3 regions of the Lysinibacillus sp. FSL K6-0075 genome follow, and region 1 is predicted to be linked to each of the others. Evidence: riboswitches for the same ligand, from Rfam matches in the RefSeq annotation. Region 1 holds a riboswitch; each other region holds the start of a gene.
The links. Region 1 has a riboswitch for S-adenosylmethionine ahead of MHB65_RS02350 (MetQ/NlpA family ABC transporter substrate-binding protein). Riboswitches for the same ligand answer to the same signal wherever they lie in the genome.

Region 1 (3,282 bases):
ATTCTTGGTGGGACAAAAATAGGTCTAGTTGAACTACCTTTAGCTGTGTTAAACCCTGGCGACACGATGCTCTTACCAGACCCTGGCTATCCAGATTACTTATCAGGTGTCGTATTAGGGGATGTTAATTTTGAAGTGATGCCACTTTTTGCTGAAAATGATTTCTTACCTGATTATGATGCATTATCTGATGAAGTGAAAGAAAAGGTAAAGCTACTTTACCTAAATTACCCGAACAATCCTACAGGTGGTACAGCAACACTTGCGTTTTTTGAAGAAACCGTTCGTTTTGCGAAGGAACACAATATTATCGTATCACATGATTTTGCTTATGGAGCAATAGGATTTGACGGTAATAAACCAATTAGCTTCCTACAAGCAGAGGGTGCAAAAGAAGTTGGGATTGAAATGTATACCCTATCGAAAACCTATAATATGGCAGGCTGGCGTATAGGCTTTGCCGTTGGGAATGCCGAGATTATTGCTGCTATTAATCTTATTCAGGATCATCTGTTTTGTAGTCAATTCCCTGCTATTCAACAAGCAGCAGCAGTAGCACTGACAGCTTCCCAACAATGTGCGGATGAACTACGAGCTACTTATGAGCGTCGCCGAAATGTACTCATTGAAGAAGCTCAAAGAATCGGCTGGCATGTTACGGCTCCAAAAGGCTCCTTCTTCGCATGGCTCCCTGTACCATTAGGCTATACAAGCGAACAATTTGCTGATCTATTGCTTGAAAAAGCTGATATTGCTGTGGCAGCTGGCAATGGTTTCGGTCAATATGGCGAAGGCTACGTCCGTATCGGTTTGCTGGTAAGCGAGGAACGTTTACGTGAAGCAATCCATAGAATCGAGCAGTTACAATTATTTAACAAATGACAATGCCATCAATAGATTATTTGTGAAAGGTGAAAAGACCTTCTACCCCAATCCATAAAAGTGTTATCGTCTTAACAAAGGTTGTACAAATAAAATGAAGGTGTACACTACTCATTTTTATTGAGGGTTGTTGTGACTAATCATCTCTCCACATTGAAAATAAGAGCCTATCCTCTCTCTAATCATACAAATAATGAGTTATTTTGTTCACTACTACTAGTATGAAAGAGGGAAAGACATTTTTACAGAATGGTTGATTGGAGTGGAGCCAGCGTCACTCCTAGGGGATTTAGCGTCACAGAGGAGACCTTGGAGCGAACGGAAGTGAGTGAAGCGGCTCATCGGACACCCCCTGGAAAGGACGCTGGCGGAACGGAAATCAACCCATCACCCTGCTAACAGGTCTTTTTCTGTTAGTGACATGATCTTTTTTCCACAACATGTGTCCTGTAGCTAACTCTAGCTACAGGATCATTATTTTTCAATTTTCCTTGGCTGCCCTAAACCATTTTCTAATGGATAAAATTGAACATGACCTGTTTCATCATCCAATTTTCGAATATGTTGAATACCTTGTACCTCAGCCAGTACTAGGTCAGCAGTAATAACAGGATTTCCCCCTTTTATTAAATGCCCACCTGACACAACACCCCATTGATCGCTCATAGAACCATGGAAATGTGTTTCATATCCCCCGTCACGCTTACACACCACACCAGAGCCTTGAATAAATTCAAGTGGTCCATCTTTTTCAACCACATCACTAAAACGAACTTGAATCTGAGCTGTTGCATCTGGCACTAAATATACAAAGCTACTTTTTTGAAAGCTACCAATACAGCTAACAATCGTTGCTGACTCAATATGATTCTCTTCACAGAGCGCCTCAATTCCCTCAATGATATCTGTCCCTGTTAGAAGACGAGCACTAATAACCTTACCAAATGAACCTATACCATAATTAACTCTCACAGACATTGTTATCCCTCTTTCACGTCGAAATATTATAATTATATAAAAATTTTAAAAATTAATTATTGACTTACTATACCCTATAAATTATATTAGTTCTATCGGAATTACAAAAAAATATTATAAATCTCTTATCAAGAGTAGCTGAGGGACTGGCCCTATGAAGCTCGGCAACCTCCTTTTTAAAGGAAGGTGCTAAATCCTGCAAACGATCTTCGTTTGATAGATAAGAGAGGACATCTTTTCATGAGCCTCTCTTAGTTTGTAAGAGAGTTTTTTTATTTTCAAAAAACCGATAAAAACAATCTTGGAGGTAGTTTTCATGAAAAAGAAAAATAAATTTTTAGTAGGTTTAGCAAGTTTAACATTAGTAGCAGCTCTAGCAGGTTGTGGCTCTAAAGAAGATAGTAAAGGCCAAGCTGAGGCAATTGATGAAAAGAAAATCGTCGTAGGTGTCACTTCTGGTCCACATGAGCAAATTGCAGAAGTAGCAGCTAAAGTAGCAAAAGAAAAAGGGCTAGAAGTAGAGCTAAAATCATTTTCTGACTATGTTTTACCTAATACTTCCTTAGCTGAAGGTGATCTTGATGCGAACAGCTATCAACACGAACCTTTCCTCGATACATTTAATAAAGATCATGATACAGATTTAGTCCCAGTGGGCAAAACGATTTTGAATCCAATGGGTATCTACTCTGAAAAATATAAATCCTTTGATGACATTCCGGATGGTGCAACGTTTGGCCTACCAAATGACCCAACGAATGGAGCACGTGCCCTCTTTGTTTTACAAGAAGCTGGCTATATTAAGCTAAAAGATGGCGCAGACTTAACAGCCTCAATCCGTGATGTAGAAGAAAACAAAAAGAATTTAAAATTCATTGAATTAGAGGCAGCTCAAATTCCTAAACAGCTTAGTGAAGTAGATGTAGCAGCTATTAATACAAACTTTGCATTAGAAGCTGGCATTAACCCTAAAGACGACTCTATTTTATTGGAATCTACTGACTCTCCATACGTGAACTACATTGTCGTACGCGCTGAAAATGAAAATGACCCAACAATTAAAAAGTTCGTTGAGGCTTACCAATCTGATGAAGTACGTCAATTCATCGAAGAAGAATTCAAAGGTTCAGTAATCCCTAGCTGGTAATACATTCAGGAAGCTTCTATAAGCCGAAGAATCTGCCGAAATTCCTCTATGGGAAGACGAGCAGATTCTTGCTTTTTAGAAGGTTGAGAAAGGAGCAAACAATCGCATGATTCAATTACAAAATATCTCAAAAGAATTCAAGTCGAAAAAAGGCATCATTAAAGCTGTGGATGGGATCAATCTTCATGTAAAAAAGGGACAAATTCATGGTGTGATCGGCTATAGTGGTGCTGGTAAAAGTACACTCATTCGTTGTGTTAATCTACTAGAACGTC
Region 2 (3,282 bases), 1.8 Mb from region 1:
TTCTGGCTCAGTAACACCACGTTCAGTTCCAGCAAGTTTAGAAGTGAAACCACTTAGGAAGTGATACATTGCTTGCTCTTTTGTTAATTTACTGATTGGAGGTAACACGCCAAATGCATCAGCTGTTAGGAAGATGATTGTTTTTGGATGACCTGCAACAGAAGGATCAACAATATTTTCGATGTATTGGATTGGATAAGCTACACGTGTATTTTCTGTTAGTGAACCATCATCATAGTCACAAATACGAGTTTCTGGATCAACAGCTACGTTTTCTAAAACAGAGCCGAAGCGGATTGCATTGTAGATTTCTGGTTCTTTTTCAGCAGAAAGGTTGATTGTTTTAGCATAGCAACCACCCTCAATGTTGAACACACCATTAGCAGACCAACCGTGTTCATCGTCACCGATTAGCTTACGATCTGGATCAGCTGATAATGTCGTTTTACCAGTACCAGATAGACCGAAGAATAATGCCACATCGCCAGCTTCACCAACGTTTGCTGAGCAGTGCATGGAAAGAATACCTTGTTGTGGTAATAAGTAGTTCATGATACCAAAGATAGATTTTTTCATTTCACCAGCATATTCAGTACCACCAATTAAGATAATTTTCTTTTCAAGTGATACGATGATGAATGTTTCAGAAGCAGTACCATCAACCGCAGGATCTGCTTTAAAGTTAGGAGCTGAGATGACAGTGAAGTCGGCAACATGAGAAGCTAATTCATCTGCTGTTGGACGGATAAATAATTGATGAGCAAAAAGATTGTGCCAAGCGTATTCATTAATGACTTGAATGCTTAATTGTGAATCTTTGTCAGCACCTGCAAAGCCTTTGAATACGAATAACTCGTCACGTTCTTTTAAATATTTTATTACTTTTACGTATAGGTTATCGAACACTTCAGAGGAGATTGGTTGGTTGACTTTACCCCAGTCAATTTGATCTTTTGTGCTTTCTTCTTCTACCGTATATTTATCTTTAGGTGAACGACCAGTGTATTTGCCAGTTTCTGCACGAACTGCGCCATCTACTGTTAACATTGCTTCACCACGAGAGGTAGCTTTTTCTGCTAATTGTGGTACTGAAAGTTGAACATTAATGTTACCGCCGTTTAATAATTCCTTCAGTTCGTTTGCAATTTCTACTGAATTCATCGATTAAATACCATCCTTTTTTATAGTATTCCCTTGATTTAGAGGGATTTTTTCTTAATTTCAAAAATAGTATAACACAATTGCTTAAATAATCTATACTAATTAAGAAATTATTTTAGAGTTTTTATCACTTTTCAATAAACTGACAAAAAATAATGTTTTTCGAGTAGAATACCATCAATCCTACAGTAATTAGGCGCGAAAATTGAGCCACACATATGTTACCACAAGTAGCTAGGTATGTTGTAGGGATTAATTTGCTTCTATTTACATCATCATCCAAGTATGAAAAGTTTTTGTTTAATCTGTTCTTTCCTTTTTATACAGTAATACATAAGAAAATATTTGACAACGTTCGACCTTTTCAGTAACATGAGATTGAACGGATACTCTTATCCCGAGCTGGTGGAGGGTCAGGCCCTGTGAAACCCGGCAACCTGCATGAACTATTTCACGACATGCGTTGGTGCCAACCTGATGCAAGGGAACATCCCTTGAACGATAAGAGTGAAAGGTTACGCAGTCATTATTCCTTTCCTCATGTAAAGTAACGTGAGAAAAGGATTTTTTTATTGTTAAAAATCAATGTAAAGGTAAGTATATGTAGTTCTTTCCTTATTATAATGACGGATCTTTCGAAATCCTCGTGTTAAAAGCAGCAGTAACGGCTTGAGAGTTCAATCCTTAGGAGCGGACTTGACATGGGTAATGAGTACCGTATTCATACACAACTACTTATTGTAAGAGTATTTAGGAGGAAAACCAAATGACAAACCGTCGACTGTTTACATCAGAGAGTGTAACAGAAGGACATCCAGATAAGATTTGTGACCAAATCTCGGATGCCATTTTAGATGCTATTTTAGCAGAAGATCCAAATGCACGTGTAGCGTGTGAAACAACTGTAACAACAGGGTTAGTATTAGTAGCAGGAGAAATTACTACCTCTACTTACGTAGATATTAAAGGTATTGTTCGTGACACTGTAGCAGAAATAGGCTACACACGAGGTAAATATGGCTTTGATGCTGAAAACTTAGCGGTGCTTGTGGCGATTGGTGAACAATCACCTGATATTGCACAAGGTGTTGATCAAGCATTAGAGGCACGTGAAGGCTCTATGACAGATGCGGATATTGAAGCAATAGGTGCTGGTGACCAAGGCTTAATGTTTGGCTATGCATGTAATGAAACACCAGAGCTAATGCCATTACCAATTAGCTTAGCACACAAATTAGCACGCCGTTTAACAGAAGTACGTAAATCAGGTGAACTTGCCTATTTACGTCCTGATGGGAAAACGCAAGTAACGATTGAATATGATGACAATAATGTACCCGTTCGCGTGGATACAATTGTTATTTCAACACAGCATGATGAAGAAGCAACACTTGAACAAATTCAAGCGGATTTAAAAGAATTTGTTATTGCTCCAGTCGTGCCAAGTGAATTATTAGATGCTAACACGAAATACTTCATCAACCCAACTGGCCGTTTCGTAATCGGTGGGCCAAAAGGAGATGCTGGTTTAACAGGACGTAAAATCATTGTTGATACATACGGTGGTTATGCACGTCACGGTGGTGGTGCATTCTCTGGTAAGGATGCAACAAAGGTAGACCGTTCAGCGGCATATGCGGCACGTTATGTAGCGAAAAATATCGTAGCAGCGGGCTTAGCAGAACGTGCTGAAGTACAACTTGCCTATGCAATTGGCGTAGCTCAGCCTGTTTCTATTGCGGTAGATACATTTGGTACAGGTAAAGCGAAAGAAAGTGAGATCGTAGAATGGGTACGCGAGCTATTCGATTTACGCCCAGCAGGTATCATTAAAATGCTTGATTTACGTCGTCCAATTTATAAACAAACGGCTGCGTATGGACATTTTGGTCGTACAGATTTAAATGTACCATGGGAACAAATTGATAAAGCAGATGCACTACGAGAAAAAGCACGTTTATAAACTATTGAACTAAAGTAATGAAGTCGTTAGAAAATTATTCTAATGTATTAATAAGAAAAGGGGCAACATTGCCCCTTTTGTTTTTTTACAAAAAATGCCTCGCTAGGATTCGTGAACAAATTCGTTACACGGAAACGCGAGGGATTTTTTCGTTAGTA
Region 3 (3,282 bases), 1.6 Mb from region 1:
CTGGAAATAGTTTGCATCAATTTCTTTTGACTCTAAATCTTGGTTTGGTAGAACATAATCTGTATACGTTTCAATTTCAAGGTCGACGCCTTCTTTAGCTAAAATCGGTTTTGCTTTTTCTAAAATAACTGCGTGCGGTGTATTAGAAGCACCTACTTTTAATGTTACGTTTTCTTTACTATCTGTTTGATCGCCAGATGCTGATTTTTCATCTTCTTTTTTATCTGTACCGCAAGCTGCTAATGCTAGTACAAGTATTGATAAAAATAATCCTGCTAATAACTTCTTCATTTATGACACTCCCTTTTATTTGTTTAAAATATGTTAGCGGTAAGAACCGGAATAACCTCAATTTTCTTTCTAGCGTTTATCAATTCTCTCAGTAAATAAATCACCAATCCATTGAATAATAAATACGACTACTAAGATCAAAATAGTTGCCATTAATGTCACATCTTGGCGATTTCGTTGGAAGCCGTCTAGGAACGCTAGGTTACCAAGACCACCTGCACCGATAATTCCAGCCATCGCAGTATAACCTACAAGGGCAACAGCCGTTACAGTGATACCAGAAATTAAAGCTGGTAATGATTCAGGGATCAATACTTTCCAAATAATTGTAGAAGTTTTTGCCCCCATTGAACGGGCTGCTTCTATAACACCTTTATCAATTTCGCGTAACGCAATTAATACCATACGAGCATAAAATGGTGCTGCACCGATAATCAATGCTGGTAACGCCGCATTAGCTCCTCGAATTGTACCAAGTAAAAACTTCGTAAATGGAATTAATAAAATAATTAATACGATAAATGGAATGGAACGGAAAATATTAACGAGTGATCCTGTTAAAAAGCTAACGATTTTATTTGCCCATAACTGATTGGGGCTAGTTAAAAATAGAACGATACCAATGGCTAACCCAAGAATAAATGTCACAACCGTAGAAATAGCTGTCATATACAATGTTTCATACGTAGCTTGCCACATATTTTCCCAGTCTACATTCGGAAAGAGATTAGTTAGCATTTGCAATCACCTCCGTTTGTACTTCGACTGTATTTAAATAACGAAGGGCTTCAGCCACGTTTGTCTTCGAGCCATCAATTTGCACAATCAGTGTACCGTATGCACCATTTTTTGTTTGTGAAATATTACCATGAACAATACTTACTTCTACATCAAATTGTTTCACAAGATGTGAGATAACAGGCTGTTCTGTTTTTTCACCAACAAAAATCAGTTTGACAAGTTGTCCAGTTGGATAGTTTGTTTTGATTTGTGCCACCGTATCCTGTGTTTCCTTTGTGTCTGTAATTTGAGATACAAACTTTTTGGTAATGGCCGCTTGTGGTGCTTGGAAGACTTGTAATACCTCACCACGTTCCACAATTTCGCCTGCCTCCATCACCGCTACACGATGACAAATTTTGCGGATGACATGCATTTCGTGTGTAATCAGGACAATTGTTAAGCCTAAGCGTTCATTTATATCAACGAGTAAATCGAGAATGGCATCCGTCGTTTCAGGATCGAGTGCCGATGTCGCCTCATCACATAGTAAAACTTCTGGATTATTCGCTAATGCACGGGCAATCCCTACACGTTGCTTTTGTCCACCAGAAAGCTGGGATGGATATGCCTTATCACGTCCTTCTAGGCCTACAAGTGCAATTAATTCCTTTACACGTGCTTCACGTTGAGCCTTTGGAAAACCAGCGATTTCTAAAGGGAAAGCAATATTTTCAGCCACTGTTCTCGACCAAAGTAAATTGAAATGCTGGAAAATCATACTTACCTTTTGTCTAGCTGCTCGAAGCTTTTGCCCTTTTATCGATGAAAATTCTTGATTGTTCACCGTTACTGTTCCTGTTGTCGGTTTCTCTAAACCGTTTAATAAACGAATCATGGTACTTTTACCAGCGCCACTATAGCCGATAATGCCAAAAATTTCACCTTTATTGATGGTAAGGTTGACGTCTTTGACTGCCGTTAATTCGCCATTTGCTGTTTTGTATTTCTTTGTAATATTTTGAAGCTGGATCATAGCGAATACTCCTTTTCTCATATAGAAAACCCCTTCACTCACAGACAAGTAGAAGGGGTCACGTATTATACGTTAAACCGTTCTCTCATCTTTCAAAGAAAAATCTTTGGGTGATTTGGCACCTTTTCACATTGTGATGGTTGCCGGGCTTCATAGGGCACTTCCCTCCGCCACTCTTCATAAGAGTTCGATATATTTAATGTTTTAGTAATATATTTGATACTTTACCACGCTAGTAAAGTTCAGTCAATTGATTTTTTTAACAATTCATATAAAAATGGTACGGATTGAAAAGCATAAATCTTTTCTGTCACTTTTTCGCCATCACTGATGAGTAGACATGGAACACTTTCAATTTGATGCTCATAGGCTATGTGTTCCAAAAAATTGATATTCGCTTTGCCAATTTGTAGCTGTGGCAGTAATTGTTCAATAATGGACATCATTTTGGATGCCACTGCGCACGTTCCACACATTGGTGTATATAAATAAAATGCAGCTGTCTCTCCCGACTGTTGGGCCGCTGCCCACTGCTCTGTTGACCATTCTTCCATTTTTCACGCAACCTTACAAAATATATTCATTATGGATTGAGAAATGTGCACGCAGTAAAATCATTGCTAACACTTTTCTTGGTGTTGTCTCTACTTCCTTGTACGTTGGCATTGTACGAAGGTGCTCAGCTTCTGGATAATGTCTGTCCATTAATGCACGTAGCTTATCACCAGAAGTATCTGCATCAAAAAAAGTAAATAGCTCACAGCCCTCGTAGGGATCAAGTAGTTCTTCTAATTGATGCACACCAATTGTGCCGTTCGTACATAGTATTGTAACATTCTCATTTAAAATAGGCTCAATTTGTAGCTTATCTGAGCGTCCTTCTACTATCAAGCATTTTCCCTCGAACATTACGCCACCTCCATTTAGAGATCCCACTTATAAGTCATTATATAACAAAAAACGCCGGTAGTTTCCGACGTTTTTTGATTATGGCTTGTCTTATTCAGCGATCATTTCTTCGTATTGCTCTGCTGTCATTAGTTTCTCAATTTCTGATGCATCAGCAGGCTCAACAACGATCATCCATGCTTTTTCATATGGTGATTCATTAACGAATTCTGGGCTATCTTCTAAATCTGCATTTACTTCAACTACAGTACCTGAGATTGGTGCGTATAATTCAGAAACAGTTTTTACTGATTCTACGCTACCGAATGGATCATCTGTTTTGATTT

Region 2: another riboswitch for S-adenosylmethionine. It lies ahead of metK (methionine adenosyltransferase); the one in region 1 lies ahead of MHB65_RS02350 (MetQ/NlpA family ABC transporter substrate-binding protein).
Region 3: another riboswitch for S-adenosylmethionine. It lies ahead of MHB65_RS19580 (methionine ABC transporter ATP-binding protein); the one in region 1 lies ahead of MHB65_RS02350 (MetQ/NlpA family ABC transporter substrate-binding protein).

Annotation. Positions count from the first base shown of each region.
Region 1 covers NZ_CP151947.1:503,332-506,613, reverse strand. Annotated here, with positions in the region: gene MHB65_RS02360 (pyridoxal phosphate-dependent aminotransferase) at 1-882, shown strand, start outside; gene MHB65_RS02355 (PPC domain-containing DNA-binding protein) at 1,357-1,860, opposite strand; SAM riboswitch class I at 1,983-2,087, shown strand; gene MHB65_RS02350 (MetQ/NlpA family ABC transporter substrate-binding protein) at 2,177-3,007, shown strand; gene MHB65_RS02345 (ATP-binding cassette domain-containing protein) at 3,114-3,282, shown strand, end outside.
Region 2 covers NZ_CP151947.1:3,769,717-3,772,998, reverse strand. Annotated here, with positions in the region: gene pckA (phosphoenolpyruvate carboxykinase (ATP)) at 1-1,161, opposite strand, end outside; SAM riboswitch class I at 1,551-1,669, shown strand; gene metK (methionine adenosyltransferase) at 1,928-3,124, shown strand.
Region 3 covers NZ_CP151947.1:3,930,522-3,933,803, forward strand. Annotated here, with positions in the region: gene MHB65_RS19570 (MetQ/NlpA family ABC transporter substrate-binding protein) at 1-291, opposite strand, end outside; gene MHB65_RS19575 (methionine ABC transporter permease) at 361-1,029, opposite strand; gene MHB65_RS19580 (methionine ABC transporter ATP-binding protein) at 1,019-2,047, opposite strand; SAM riboswitch class I at 2,130-2,233, opposite strand; gene MHB65_RS19585 (thioredoxin family protein) at 2,290-2,601, opposite strand; gene MHB65_RS19590 (hypothetical protein) at 2,615-2,956, opposite strand; gene gcvH (glycine cleavage system protein GcvH) at 3,047-3,282, opposite strand, start outside.